One region of the Pantoea sp. ABR1s genome, then DNA from elsewhere that is predicted to be linked to it. Evidence: predicted binding sites of a transcription regulator. Region 1 holds the regulator's gene; each other region holds the start of a gene.
What was found. The regulator LexA, encoded in region 1, represses DNA repair genes until DNA is damaged. The targets are predictions, from matches to a motif close to TNCTGTATGTACATACAGNA.
Positions count from the first base shown of each region.

Region 2: the regulator LexA is predicted to act here: its motif matches at 1,138-1,157, upstream of dinG (ATP-dependent DNA helicase DinG).
Region 3: the regulator LexA is predicted to act here: its motif matches at 1,662-1,681, upstream of uvrB (excinuclease ABC subunit UvrB).
Region 4: the regulator LexA is predicted to act here: its motif matches at 1,636-1,655, upstream of sulA (SOS-induced cell division inhibitor SulA).

Region 1 is NZ_CM173823.1:3,813,420-3,816,552, forward strand. It holds gene ACXKZD_RS17975 (CsbD family protein) at 1-60, opposite strand, end outside; gene dinF (MATE family efflux transporter DinF) at 228-1,550, opposite strand; gene lexA (transcriptional repressor LexA) at 1,651-2,265, opposite strand; gene ACXKZD_RS17990 (diacylglycerol kinase) at 2,371-2,739, opposite strand; gene plsB (glycerol-3-phosphate 1-O-acyltransferase PlsB) at 2,868-3,133, shown strand, end outside.
Region 2 is NZ_CM173823.1:2,825,638-2,828,770, forward strand. It holds gene dinG (ATP-dependent DNA helicase DinG) at 1-1,110, opposite strand, end outside; gene ACXKZD_RS13290 (GNAT family N-acetyltransferase) at 1,302-1,820, opposite strand; gene ACXKZD_RS13295 (helix-turn-helix domain-containing protein) at 1,817-2,380, opposite strand; gene ACXKZD_RS13300 (MerR family transcriptional regulator) at 2,530-3,133, shown strand, end outside.
Region 3 is NZ_CM173823.1:2,894,036-2,897,168, reverse strand. It holds gene ACXKZD_RS13625 (ABC transporter ATP-binding protein) at 142-864, opposite strand; gene uvrB (excinuclease ABC subunit UvrB) at 1,758-3,133, shown strand, end outside.
Region 4 is NZ_CM173823.1:2,668,443-2,671,575, forward strand. It holds gene yccS (YccS family putative transporter) at 1-838, shown strand, start outside; gene ACXKZD_RS12610 (TfoX/Sxy family DNA transformation protein) at 835-1,464, opposite strand; gene sulA (SOS-induced cell division inhibitor SulA) at 1,675-2,166, shown strand; gene ompA (porin OmpA) at 2,517-3,133, shown strand, end outside.

The DNA of each region.
Region 1 (3,133 bases):
TTTCTCTTTCATTTTGCCTTTGAACTGCTTCCAGTTGCCGCTTGCTTCGTCTTTATTCATGGCAGACCTCCAATCCTCGGGTTTTAATGATTATCTTGCTACTTAACAAAATAACGATACAAAGCGCTGGTTAACTGCGCTGCATAGAGTTAATTGTAGTAGCCAATTTATTAACCGTGGAATAATACAGAATAATCCGTATCGGCTTGCGTGCAGCCACGGCTGACTCAGGCATCGAACCAGCTGTTCTGACGCCAGTGCTTACGCCAGATGAGCCACAGCGACAGGCCGCGCAGCGCCAGGAAAACCGTGACTGCCAGCCAAAGACCATGGTTACCCAGCACCGGTACGCTAAGCAGCGTCAGAAAATAGCCTGCTGCGGCAACTACCATGCTGTTACGCATCTCACGCCCGCGCGTCGCTCCGATGAACATGCCATCCAGCAGATAACACCAGACGCCGATCAGCGGCATTATCATCTGCCAGACCAGATAGCGGTCCGCTGTCTGCTGAAGTGACTGAAGAGAGGTCAGCAGAGTAACGATCTGCGGGCCAAAAATGGCATAGATCAGCGAGAAGAACAGCGCCACCACTACCGCCTGCCGACAGGCAGAGTGCCAGACGCGCAGGAGTTTGCTGCCATCTTTTGCACCATGCGCCTCACCCGCAAAAGCTTCAACCGCATAGGCAAAGCCATCCAGCGCGTAGGCAGTAAAAGTAATAAACATCAGTAATACTGCGTTAACCGCCACCACATCCGGACCCAGCCGGGCGCCCAGTACGGTCAGCGAGGCAAAACAGAGTTGCAGCATCAGAGAGCGCAGCATGATATCCCGGTTCAGTCGCAGCAGCCGGCCGCTGTCACCGCGCCAGCTCTGCTTCAGCAGGCTAAGCGTAATTCCGCGCAGTTTTAACACCCGCCAGACCATGATGCTGCCGACAACCAGCGTAATGTATTCCGCCAGCGCCGTGGCGGTTGCCGCCCCCGCGACACCCCAGTGCAGCCCCATCACCAGCCAGAGATCGAGCACGATGTTAACCAGGTTGCCCACCACCAGCAGGATCACCGGCGCGCGTGCATACTGCACGCCCAGCAGCCAGCCCAGAATGACCAGGTTTGCCAGCGTGGCAGGCGCACTGAGCCAGCGAATCTGAATAAACAGTGCCGCCTGTTCGAGTACATCGGGATTGCCGCCAACCAGATGGGTCGACAGCTGAATAATCGGATAACGCAAAGCGATGAACAGTACGCCCGCCAGCAGCGCAATGATCAGCGGCTGAGTCAGCGCGCGTGCCAGCGCCATTTTATCGCCAGCGCCAAATGCCTGCGCCGTAAGGCCAGTGGTACTCATTCGAAGGAAAAGCAGCAGCATAAAGAGGAAGCTGGTCACTGTAGTCCCGACCGCAACCCCGCCAAGATAGACAGGGCTGTCGAGATGACCAATTACTGCAGTATCGACCACTCCCAGTAAGGGAACGGTGATATTTGAAAGGATCATCGGCAGCGCAAGCCGCCAGAGATTTTTATCGGTTGCCGTAATAAAGCGCATTCGCCGTTCCGTGCTCAGTGTCGCTGCGCAAAAGAGGCAGCGACAAAATTAGGGCAGACAGAATAGCATCAGAGAAGGCGAATGCACGCTGGCAGAAGAATCAGAGCCACTCGCCGTTGCGCACCACGCCAACAGCCAGACCTTCTATGGTCAGTGACTGCGCACGGGTATCGACAACAATCGGGTCAAAATCGCTGTTTTCCGGCAGCAGATGCACGATAGCACCCTGCTTTTTCCAGCGCTTAACGGTGACTTCATCATCAATGCGGGCAACCACAACCTGGCCGTTACGCACATCCTGGGTTTTATGCACCGCGAGCAGGTCGCCATCCATAATCCCGATATCTTTCATCGACATTCCGCTGACGCGCAGCAGGAAGTCAGCAGACGGCTTAAACAGGCCCGGATCGACCTTGTAGTGGGTTTCGATATGTTCCTGCGCCATGATCGGCTCACCGGCAGCAACCCGGCCAATCAGCGGTAGCCCTTCTGAGGCTTCTTCTTCCATTAACAGTCGAATGCCGCGCGATGCACCGGAAACGATCTCGATGACGCCTTTGCGCGCCAGCGCTTTCAGATGCTCTTCTGCCGCGTTCGGCGAACGGAAGCCCAGCTGCGCGGCGATCTCGGCACGCGTAGGCGGCATGCCCGTTGAAGAAATATGGTCGCGAATCAGGTCATAGACCTGCTGCTGCCTGCTGGTTAATGCTTTCATCCCGCCCCCTGGTTGTTTATACAGTCGCTGTGAGTATATACAGGTATTGGTGAAATGGAAACCGATTGTCAGGGAAAACGCGCCCTCAGACGCGTTATGGAAGGCTTATCGCAAATGTGTCCAGAGCAGCGCGATCCAGACGAAGAGTGCCAGTAAGATGCTGATCAGCACCGCCGCCGAGCCCATGTCTTTTGCCCGACCCGCCAGCGGATGATGCTCCTGACCGATGCGGTCGACCACTGCTTCAATGGCGCTATTGAGGATTTCAACAATGACCACCAGCACCACCGCCCCAATCATGAGGATGCGGGAGACCACATCGACATCCAGCCAGCACGCGATAACAATAGCGGCCAGCGCAGCCAGCGCTTCCTGCCGAAACGCCGCTTCATGTTGCCAGGCGGCACGCAGTCCCTGCCATGAGTAACCTGCAGCTTTTACTATTCTGATAAGTCCGGTGGCATTATTTGCCATGATGTGGGAACCCTTTCATCGGATTGACGTCAATGTCTGGGCTGCGTGCAATTGGCACCACCACAGATCTTCGCTGCGCTTTCTGGTATGCTTGCGGCGCTTTGCTAACAAGAGGCTTCATGTTGTCTATGTCAGGTTGGCGTAAACTCTATTACAAACTGCTTAATTTACCACTGTCGTTTTTGGTAAAAAGTAAGGCCATTCCGGCCGATCCCGTGTCTGAACATGGTCTGGATCCGACCCGACCTATTATGTATGTTTTGCCTTACGATTCGAAGGCCGACTTACTGACTTTACGCGCACAGTGTCTGCGGCATCATCTGCCCGACCCGCTCACTCCGCTGGAGATTGATGGTTCTCTGCTGCCGCGCCACGTCTTTATCCACAATGGCCC
Region 2 (3,133 bases), 990 kb from region 1:
CGCATTAATCAAACCTTCACTCAGGCCGCGCAGCGCATCGCTGAGCTTAAAGAGCCGGGCGCAGAGATCCAGCAACTCCTGCGGCAACGCGCCCAGCACAAAGCGGAATTCGCCCGGCTGGTTATGCGGTGGCAGCAGCGGATTCAGCGCCTGAGCGGTAATCGTCAGCAGTTCGCGCAGCTCATCGCAGTGCGCTTTCAGCCGCTCCGGGTTAGCCAGCGGCGGCGGTGATTTTGGCCGCATCTGCGTCATGATGCTCTCCACCAGCTTGATAAAGAGGTCGAGCTGCAGGCTGCTCCAGCCCGGCGTGATGTCGGCGCTCATCTCCAGCGCATCGCGGGCCACTTCCGGCAGGTGATGCCCTTCATCCAGCACCAGCATCAGGTTTTTTGCCGGTGGCAGCACCGACTCATTCTCCATTGCTGCCATGACCAGCGCATGGTTCGCCACCACTACATCGACCTGCTCGATTTCGCGCCGCGCCACAAAGAACGGGCATTCACGATACCAGCGACAGTGTGCGCCAAGGCAGCTCGCTTTGTCGGTGGAGAGCCGCTGCCACAGGCTGTCGCTGACGTTCTCGTCGCTGTGGTCGCGCAGGCCATCCCACTGATAGCGATCCAGCGATTTCTGCAACCGGCCACACTGCGTCTGCTCCTCTTTAGTGCTGCTGACGGCGTCATCGTCCAGATAAAGCAGCAGATCGCCCTGCTCATCGTCATCGGCCGCCATCGCCGCCAGATTACGCGGACAGACATAGCGCCCGCGGCCAAAGGCGGCAGTAAAGGTGAGATCGGGAATGATTTTTTTCAGCAGCGGCAGATCTTTGGTGAAGATTTGATCCTGCAGCGCCACGTTGGCGGTGCTGATCACCAGCCGCTTCTCCTGGGCGCGGCTGGCCGCGATGCCCGGGATCAGATAAGAGAGGGTTTTGCCCACGCCGGTTGGCGCTTCAACCGCCAGATGGCGCGAATCGTCGCCCGCCAGGCATTTCGCCACTTCGGCGATCATCTGGCGCTGCGGCGCACGTGGGATGAAGTCAGGCACCTGCTCCTGAAGCGCTTTATACCATTGCGCTATCTGGCTTTTTACTGCGGCTGTCAGGGCCATGATTTGCGTTACCACACCGAAAATATGGCCTGTATTTTTACACAGTATCCTGTTGGCGTCAGCTTTCGCACCGAATTTTTCGTGCGACGTCGTAAATTTCAGCAGTTGCCCGTTTCAGGGCCGTGCGGGCAGCCCGTCAACCCGGGCCGGTCCGGCACGAAGAAAGGCCAGCCGCATGAGCTAGCGGCTGGCTACGCCAGCACTTTGTACATATAGGTGGTGGCATCCAGCACGCCCGCGGTGGATTCGGCATAAAACGGGATCGACCCCGCCACCTGCCAGCCCAGCGAGCGATAGAGATCGCTGGCGACATCGCCGCTGCGCGTATCCAGCACCAGCAGCGTTTTGCCCTGCGCACGGGCCTGCTGCTCAGCGCGCTGCATCAGCTCACGCGCGATGCCCTGACGGCGCGCCTGCGGATGCACCAGCAGTTTGCTGATCTCCGCCCGGTGTCGGCCATTAGGCATCGCGCTGCCACTGAGAATGACCGTGCCCACGATGCGACCGTGCTGCCGCGCAACGAATAGTTCGCTGTCCCCATCTGCCAGACCGGCGATCCGCTGCTGCCAGAATCGCGTTATCACCTCTTCGTCTTCAGCATCAATAAAGCCGACGCTGGCTTCGTCTGCCACACAGGCCTGCAGCACCTCCGTCAGTTCACCCAGTTGCGGTTGCGCTTCGTCGGCGCGAAGTATTGTGTAATCGATCATGGTTTCGCCACCACCAGTAAATAGCGCGCGCCGTCAGTCAGGTGCGCCTCAAAAGCCGATTTCCCGACCAGATGAAAACGTAAGCAATCACCGGGCTTCAGCGCCCACTGCTGCGCCCCCATCGTGACGGTGAGGCCGCCTTCGCGTAGCCAGATATGCTGCTCCAGCCCCTGAATGGGTGGCGCATCGTAATCTATACGTGCACCAGGCCGTAATCTGCCCTCAACCAGTTCGCATCGGAAATGAACCGCAGGGGGTGAGACATTCCGGCGAATAAATCCGCTGGATTCATCCTGCCACACGGGCTGCTGGTCATCTCTGATCAGCAAACTGGACTCCTCCTCCACTTCACTGAGCAGGCGCGACATCGTTAATCCGTAGGCAACACATAGACGGTTAAGCAGCGCAGCAGTAGGGCTGGTCTCGCTTCGCTCAATGCGCGATAATGACGCACGACTGATGCCCGTTGCGACAGCAAGTTCATCCAGCGACCAGCCGCGTTGCAGGCGTAATTCTGCCAGCCTCACCGCCAGTCGTTGCTCCGTATTCAGCTCTGACATGGTGATTTCTCATATTTGGGAATAATTCTCTTATATGAGATATAACGGAGAAACGGCGTATCAGTCAAGTTGTACATCGAGAAATGTATTGTACAACTTAGTCGGCTTCGTTATGGTAATTGCACTCAGACCAATCGAAAGAGGAATTTATGACCTTATACAGTATCGGTGACGTCGCCGAGCGCTGTGGCATAAACCCAGTCACCCTGCGCGCCTGGCAGCGTCGTTATGGCTTACTGAAGCCGCAACGTACCGAAGGCGGACATCGTCAGTTTGACGAAGAAGATGTTCATCGCATCGAAGAAATTATGCGCTGGATTGAAAGCGGCGTGCCGGTCGGTAAAGTTAAGGCACTGCTGGAAGGTGGCGATGTAGATGCCCATGACGGCTGGACCACACTCCAGGATGAGCTGATCAGCGTCCTGCGTCATGTCAGACCCGCTAAACTTCGTAATAAAATTGCCGCGATTGGTCGCGAACATCCGATTGATGCGCTGATCGACCATGTTTTTATGCCGGTGCGCCAGAAGCTGAGTCTGGACCAGAACACCGCCCGCACCATGTGCAGTCTGCTGGATGGTTTGCTGATCGATTATGTCGCGTTCTGCCTGACCGGCAGCCGCAAAAAATCGGGTAAAGATGCGCTGATTATTGGCTGGGGTATCGACGATCGTACCCGCATCTGGCTGGAAGGCTGGCGTCTGTCGCAGCATGGCTGGCGGATTGATGTGCTGGCAGAACCGCTGGATTTAC
Region 3 (3,133 bases), 920 kb from region 1:
TAGCCTGGCTATTTTATTTGTCGTGCTGAATCCGGGCAGTGCTCACCATCCTCACGCGCTGTGCACACGCTCCGGTGGTTCTGCGCGCTCCGTCTTCAGCCTGCCTGCAACACTTACGCCCGGTGGGGCAGGCGCTGAATGTCAGGCCACCGTCAGCCATTTATCGACGGTGTGGTCATCAAGCTGTTCCATGCTGCCCTGCGCCACATTGCGGCCGCGGTGCAGCAGCAGGAAATAGTCCGCCACGCGACGGATCAGCGACAGGCGCTGCTCCAGCAGCAGGATGGTCAGCCCGTAGTCGAGGTTAAGCCGACGGATCAGATTGCCCATCTCCTCTTCCAGCCACGGCGACATCCCGTCGGTCGGCTCATCCAGAATCAGCAGTTTGGGCTGCAGCACCAGCGCGCGCGCCAGGGCCAGCTGTTGCTGCTGATCGATCGGCAGATCGCCACTGCGCTGCTGGCGCAGAGAGTAGAGCGCCGGGAAGAGGTCGAATACCATTTCGGGAATGGCGCGATGGCGGTCGCGCTGGCTGGCACCCGCCAGCAGGGCAATCAGCAGATTATCTTCCACGCTCATCTGGGTAAAAATATGGCGGCCCTGCGGCACATAGCCAATCCCCATCTGCGCCCGCTGTTCAGCCGGTTGCAGCAGCAGATCTTCCGGCGGCGAGCCATCCTCTTTCCAGGAGATAGAGCCGCTGTTAATCGGCAATCTGCCCATGATGCAGTTCACCAGCGTGGTTTTGCCCATGCCAGGACGGCCCAGAATGCCGGTGCAGGTGCCAGGCGACAGATCCAGGTCCACATCCCACAGAATATGGTTTTGACCGTAAAATTGATTTACCGAACGTAAACTCAGCATCTGACACTCTCCTTCCCGATCGTTAGCCTGATTGCTTCCGCGCTCTGTCGTCTGGCAAACAAGTCATCAGCAACGGCAGCCTCGCCATTGCAGCACAGTGCGCGTTCCGCGCGGTGACGCTACTGACTCCTGCAATTCCCAGGCCAGATCTAAAAACGGCCCTGTTTCCTGCTGCAGCGCCACGTATCAGGGATGAAAGGTGAGAAAAACTTATCAATTCCCCACGGTGACCACGCATCTGCACTTTTGCAGTGCCCTGGAGCGCTGTTTCTGGTGCAGACGTACTGTAACGTGGCAGGAAGTCCGATTAAGAATCTTAGTATGAGGCGTGCAAATTTGCGTACGACACCCGGTGACAGATTAAAATTGCAGAATAATCCGTCAGCAGGCGACGCGAAATTTAACGCAAAAAAAATTATTTTCACGGTAGTGAGAAGGCAGGGAAAAATTATACACAGCAGATGGCGTCGGGGCTGCCATCACTTATCCACCATTCCTGTGGATAACCTTGTGCATTAGGTAATGAAAACCAGTTGGAAGCGAGGAAATACGCGGCCTGGTAACATAATGACGAGAATCTGGCCTCATAGCCTTATGTCAGTAAAATCAGTTGCTTATCAAAAAACAAGCCTGAGAATTATCTGTCAGGTAACCGTACTGTAATTTTGTGACACTCTATTGACAAATGTTAAATCAGATCCCTGCCTGGGGATAACATTGCGCAACATGCTGAGCGATAACGCTGCCAGCCTGCAGGGACATCAGGTGCCATCCTGCTGGCGTTAACATTGCACCAATACTGTTTTTATATCCAGTATTATTTTCTGGCAAAATCACCATAGCAGAGTAAAATAAGTGCCTGCCCGCCGACTTCTCCAGCAGGAACTGCATTCATGAGCAAAGCCTTTAAATTGAACTCCGCCTTTAAACCTTCGGGCGACCAGCCTGAGGCGATACGTCGCCTGGAAGAGGGGCTGGAGGATGGACTGGCCCATCAGACCTTATTAGGCGTAACCGGCTCCGGTAAAACGTTTACCGTCGCCAACGTGATTGCCGACCTCAACCGTCCGACCATGGTGCTGGCGCCCAACAAGACGCTGGCCGCCCAGCTCTATGGCGAGATGAAAGAGTTTTTCCCGGATAACGCCGTCGAGTTTTTCGTCTCTTACTACGACTACTACCAGCCTGAAGCCTATGTGCCGAGCTCCGACACCTTTATCGAAAAGGATGCGTCGGTGAACGAACATATCGAACAGATGCGTCTGTCGGCCACCAAGGCGCTGCTGGAACGGCGCGATGTCATTGTGGTGGCATCGGTTTCGGCTATCTACGGTCTGGGCGATCCCGATCTCTATCTGAAAATGATGCTGCACCTGACCCGCGGCATGATTATCGATCAGCGCAGTATTCTGCGCCGTCTGTCAGAGCTGCAGTACACCCGCAACGACCAGGCGTTCCAGCGCGGCACCTTCCGGGTGCGCGGCGAAGTGATCGATATCTTCCCGGCGGAGTCGGACGATATTGCGCTGCGCGTCGAGCTGTTTGACGAAGAGGTTGAGCGTCTGTCGCTGTTTGACCCGCTGACCGGCCAGATCGATTCGGTCGTGCCGCGCTTTACCATCTACCCCAAGACGCACTACGTGACGCCGCGTGAGCGTATTCTGCAGGCGATGGAAGATATCAAAGTCGAGCTGGCGGACCGCCGCCGGGTGCTGCTGGAGAACAATAAGCTGCTGGAAGAGCAACGCATTACTCAGCGTACCCAGTTTGACCTGGAGATGATGAGCGAGCTGGGCTACTGCTCCGGCATCGAGAACTACTCACGCTACCTCTCCGCACGCGGACCGGGCGAAGCGCCGCCGACGCTGTTTGACTATCTGCCCGCCGATGGCCTGCTGGTGGTGGATGAGTCGCACGTGACCATTCCGCAGATTGGCGGCATGTACAAAGGCGACCGGGCGCGTAAAGAGACGCTGGTGGAGTACGGCTTCCGCCTGCCGTCGGCGCTGGATAACCGTCCGATGAAGTTTGAAGAGTTTGAGGCACTGGCACCACAGACCATCTATGTTTCGGCGACGCCGGGCAAATATGAGCTGGAAAAGTCGGGCGACGAAGTGATCGATCAGGTGGTGCGTCCTACCGGTCTGCTGGACCCGATCATCGAAGTGCGTCCGGTCGGTACCCAGGTTGACGATCTGCTGTCAGAAATCCGTCAGCGCGTGGCGATCAACGAACGTGTACTGGTGACGGTGCTGACCAAACGCATGGC
Region 4 (3,133 bases), 1.1 Mb from region 1:
CAATGCAACGCAGCGACGGCTGGCCTTGCGCATCGGCGGAACGCTGGCGGGGATTGCGATTGGTCTGCCCGTTTTATGGCTGGTGCCTTCGATTGAAGGTCAGTTAATCCTGATAGTAATCACGGGCGTACTGTTCTTCGCTTTCAGGCAGGTGCAGTATGCACAGGCCACGCTGTTTATCACTCTGCTGGTGCTGCTCTGCTTTAACCTGCTGGGTGAAGGGTTTGAAGTTGCCCTGCCGCGGGTAGTGGATACCTTACTGGGCTGTGGCCTGGCCTGGCTGGCTGTCGCGTTTATCTGGCCTGACTGGCGCTTTCGTCAGTTACCTGCCGTGGCAGAACGAACGCTGAAAGCGAATTGCCGCTATCTGGACGCGATCATGGAGCAATATCATCAGGGCAAAGATAACCGTCTCGCCTATCGCATTGCACGGCGTGATGCGCATAACGCGGATGCTGAACTGGCGTCGGTGGTCTCAAACATGAGCAGTGAAAGTCGCACCAGCCAGAAGCTGCGCGATTCGGCTTTTCAGCTGCTTTGCTCCAACCATTCGTTTCTGAGTTACATTTCTGCGCTGGGCGCTCACCGCGATAAAATTACCGCACCCGAACTGCTGACATTGCTGGATGATACGGTTTGCTATGTGGAGGATGTGCTGCAGACGGAAGTTGTCAGCGATGAGCACGTAGAAACGATGCGCCATCAACTGGCTCAGCGAATCAGCCAGCTGGCCGCAGATGCGGATACGCGTGCGCCGCTGGTGCTCCAGCAACTCGGTCTGCTGGTGGCATTAATGCCCGATGTGGCTCGCCTGCGCCGCACGCTAATCACTGATTAGCCTTCGCCGTTTCTGAGATTGGGGTTTGATAAAAGCGTGCGCTGGAACCACGCATTCAGCTCCGCCCGTGTCGCCTGCGGCAGCGCAGCGGCATGGTGGCCCGTGATGGCCCCCTGCAGCGCAAGTAATGTCTGGAACCCAACGTGCTGGTTGATCGCTTTAAGCTTCAGCCAGCACTGTTTAGCCCCCATCTGGTAGAGATGATTGACGCTCATGACGCCCGCCTCGTACAGCATCATCTCCATACGTACGCTGAGATTTGGCAGATCTTTTAACCGCGGTGAGGATTGTCGGTCCTGCAACTCCAGCTGCGCCGTTTCTAAAGAGGCAGCAGAGAGCGCCAGCAGATGGTCAGGGTCGCGCCACAACGCCTCATCGACCCGAAAGTAATTGAGACTCACCAGCTTGCCCCGCTTGCGAAAAATCAGGGGTTGCAGCGGACGATCTGTAAGGTATTCCCGCAAAGGTTCACTGGCACGCAGATAGAGTTCGTCTTTATTAATTAAGGCAAAAACCACACTTTCTACAGCCAGGGCATAGCCTCCGAACTGGGTGCGCGACTCTATTGTTCCTAATGGGGCCAGGCGCGCTCTGGAGCGCTCTACAACCGGATTCACCTTTTTCATTGCACCACCTCCATGTAAGAAATATATCGTAAATTACCTTGGGTATCAGGTAATTAGAAGATAAAAAAAAGCGTCAACGGGTTCAATGAATAAATAGCGTTTCAACTAATCTTGTCGCGATTTTGCGAGGCGTTTTCAGAAATTTGGGTTGATCTTTATCCAGGATGACAGTACTGTATATTCATACAGTCCACTGCTGGTGATTAACTTATGCGAACACAACATCCTAATAATTCACGCTATGCTCATCATTATGCGTCCTCTTCCGTTCCGGCCTCTCAGGGCGGTGGAATTACTGAGTTACGCTACAGCGAACAGCCCGGTATGATGCAGATGTTGCTGTTGCCTTTATTGCAGCAGCTGAGTCAGCAATCACGCTGGCAGTTGTGGTTAACACCGGCATATAAACTGAATCGCACCTGGCTGCAGGAATCAGGATTACCACTGGATAAAAGTATGCATATCGCCGATTCTGAACGTCTGAATGCGGTTGAAGCGATGGTTAAAGCATTGCGTACAGGAAATTACAGTGTCGTTCTGGCATGGATTCCTTACGATCTTGACGAAGATGAACGACGTCAACTTGAAAATGCGGCGGCAGAGGGTGAAGCGTTAGGATTGATTTTGCGTGCAAGCGGGACATCAGAAGCGCCTCTCAGACCGCAAACTGCGATAAAAATTCAGTCGGATTTGTTTCATTAAGTAAAAATCAGAAGTTTCCCAAGCTATTTTTCTTATCTGTCGCAGCTAAACCACTGATTCTGTTAGTTCGAGCGTTGACAATGGTTTAGCAAGTTTTTAGGGCTTTTTGCCGCGACGATAAGACCAGCCTAATTGTTAGAAATTGTGTATAAATCGCTGTTTTTTTACATAAGCGCCTCACATCATACTTGTAAGTTTCCAATCTCGTTGTAGACTTTAGCTCGCCAGGGTGCTCAATAACCTCCGTTTTTTGCGGTAGAGTCATAAGCGAGCGTTTTGACCCGGCGAAGGATTTAAACCAAGAGCAACCTTTTTGCTCATTGCCTATTTGGATGATAACGAGGCGCAAAATGAAAAAGACAGCTATCGCAATTGCAGTGGCACTGGCTGGCTTCGCTACCGTAGCGCAGGCCGCTCCGAAAGATGACACCTGGTACACCGGTGCTAAACTGGGCTGGTCTCAGTATCACGACACTGGTTACTACGGTAACGGTTACGAAAACAATGACGGTCCAACTCATGAAAGCCAGCTGGGTGCAGGTGCATTCGTTGGTTACCAGGCAAATCCATACCTGGGCTTCGAGCTGGGCTATGACTGGCTGGGTCGCATGCCTAACAAAGGCAACGTGACTAACGGCGCATTCAAAGCACAGGGCGTTCAGCTGGCTGCTAAACTGAGCTACCCAATCTATGACGATCTGGACGTGTATACTCGTCTGGGCGGCATGGTATGGCGTGCAGACTCAACGCAGACTAACCCAACTACTGGCCGCATCAGCGACCACGACACCGGCGTATCTCCGCTGGCTGCTGTTGGTGTTGAATATGCGCTGACCAAAAACTGGGCTACCCGTCTGGATTACCAGTGGGTTAACAACATCGGTGATGCACAGACCGTTGGTACTCGTCCAGACAACGGCATGCTGAGCGTAGGCGTTTCATACCGCTTCGGTCAGGATGACGTCGC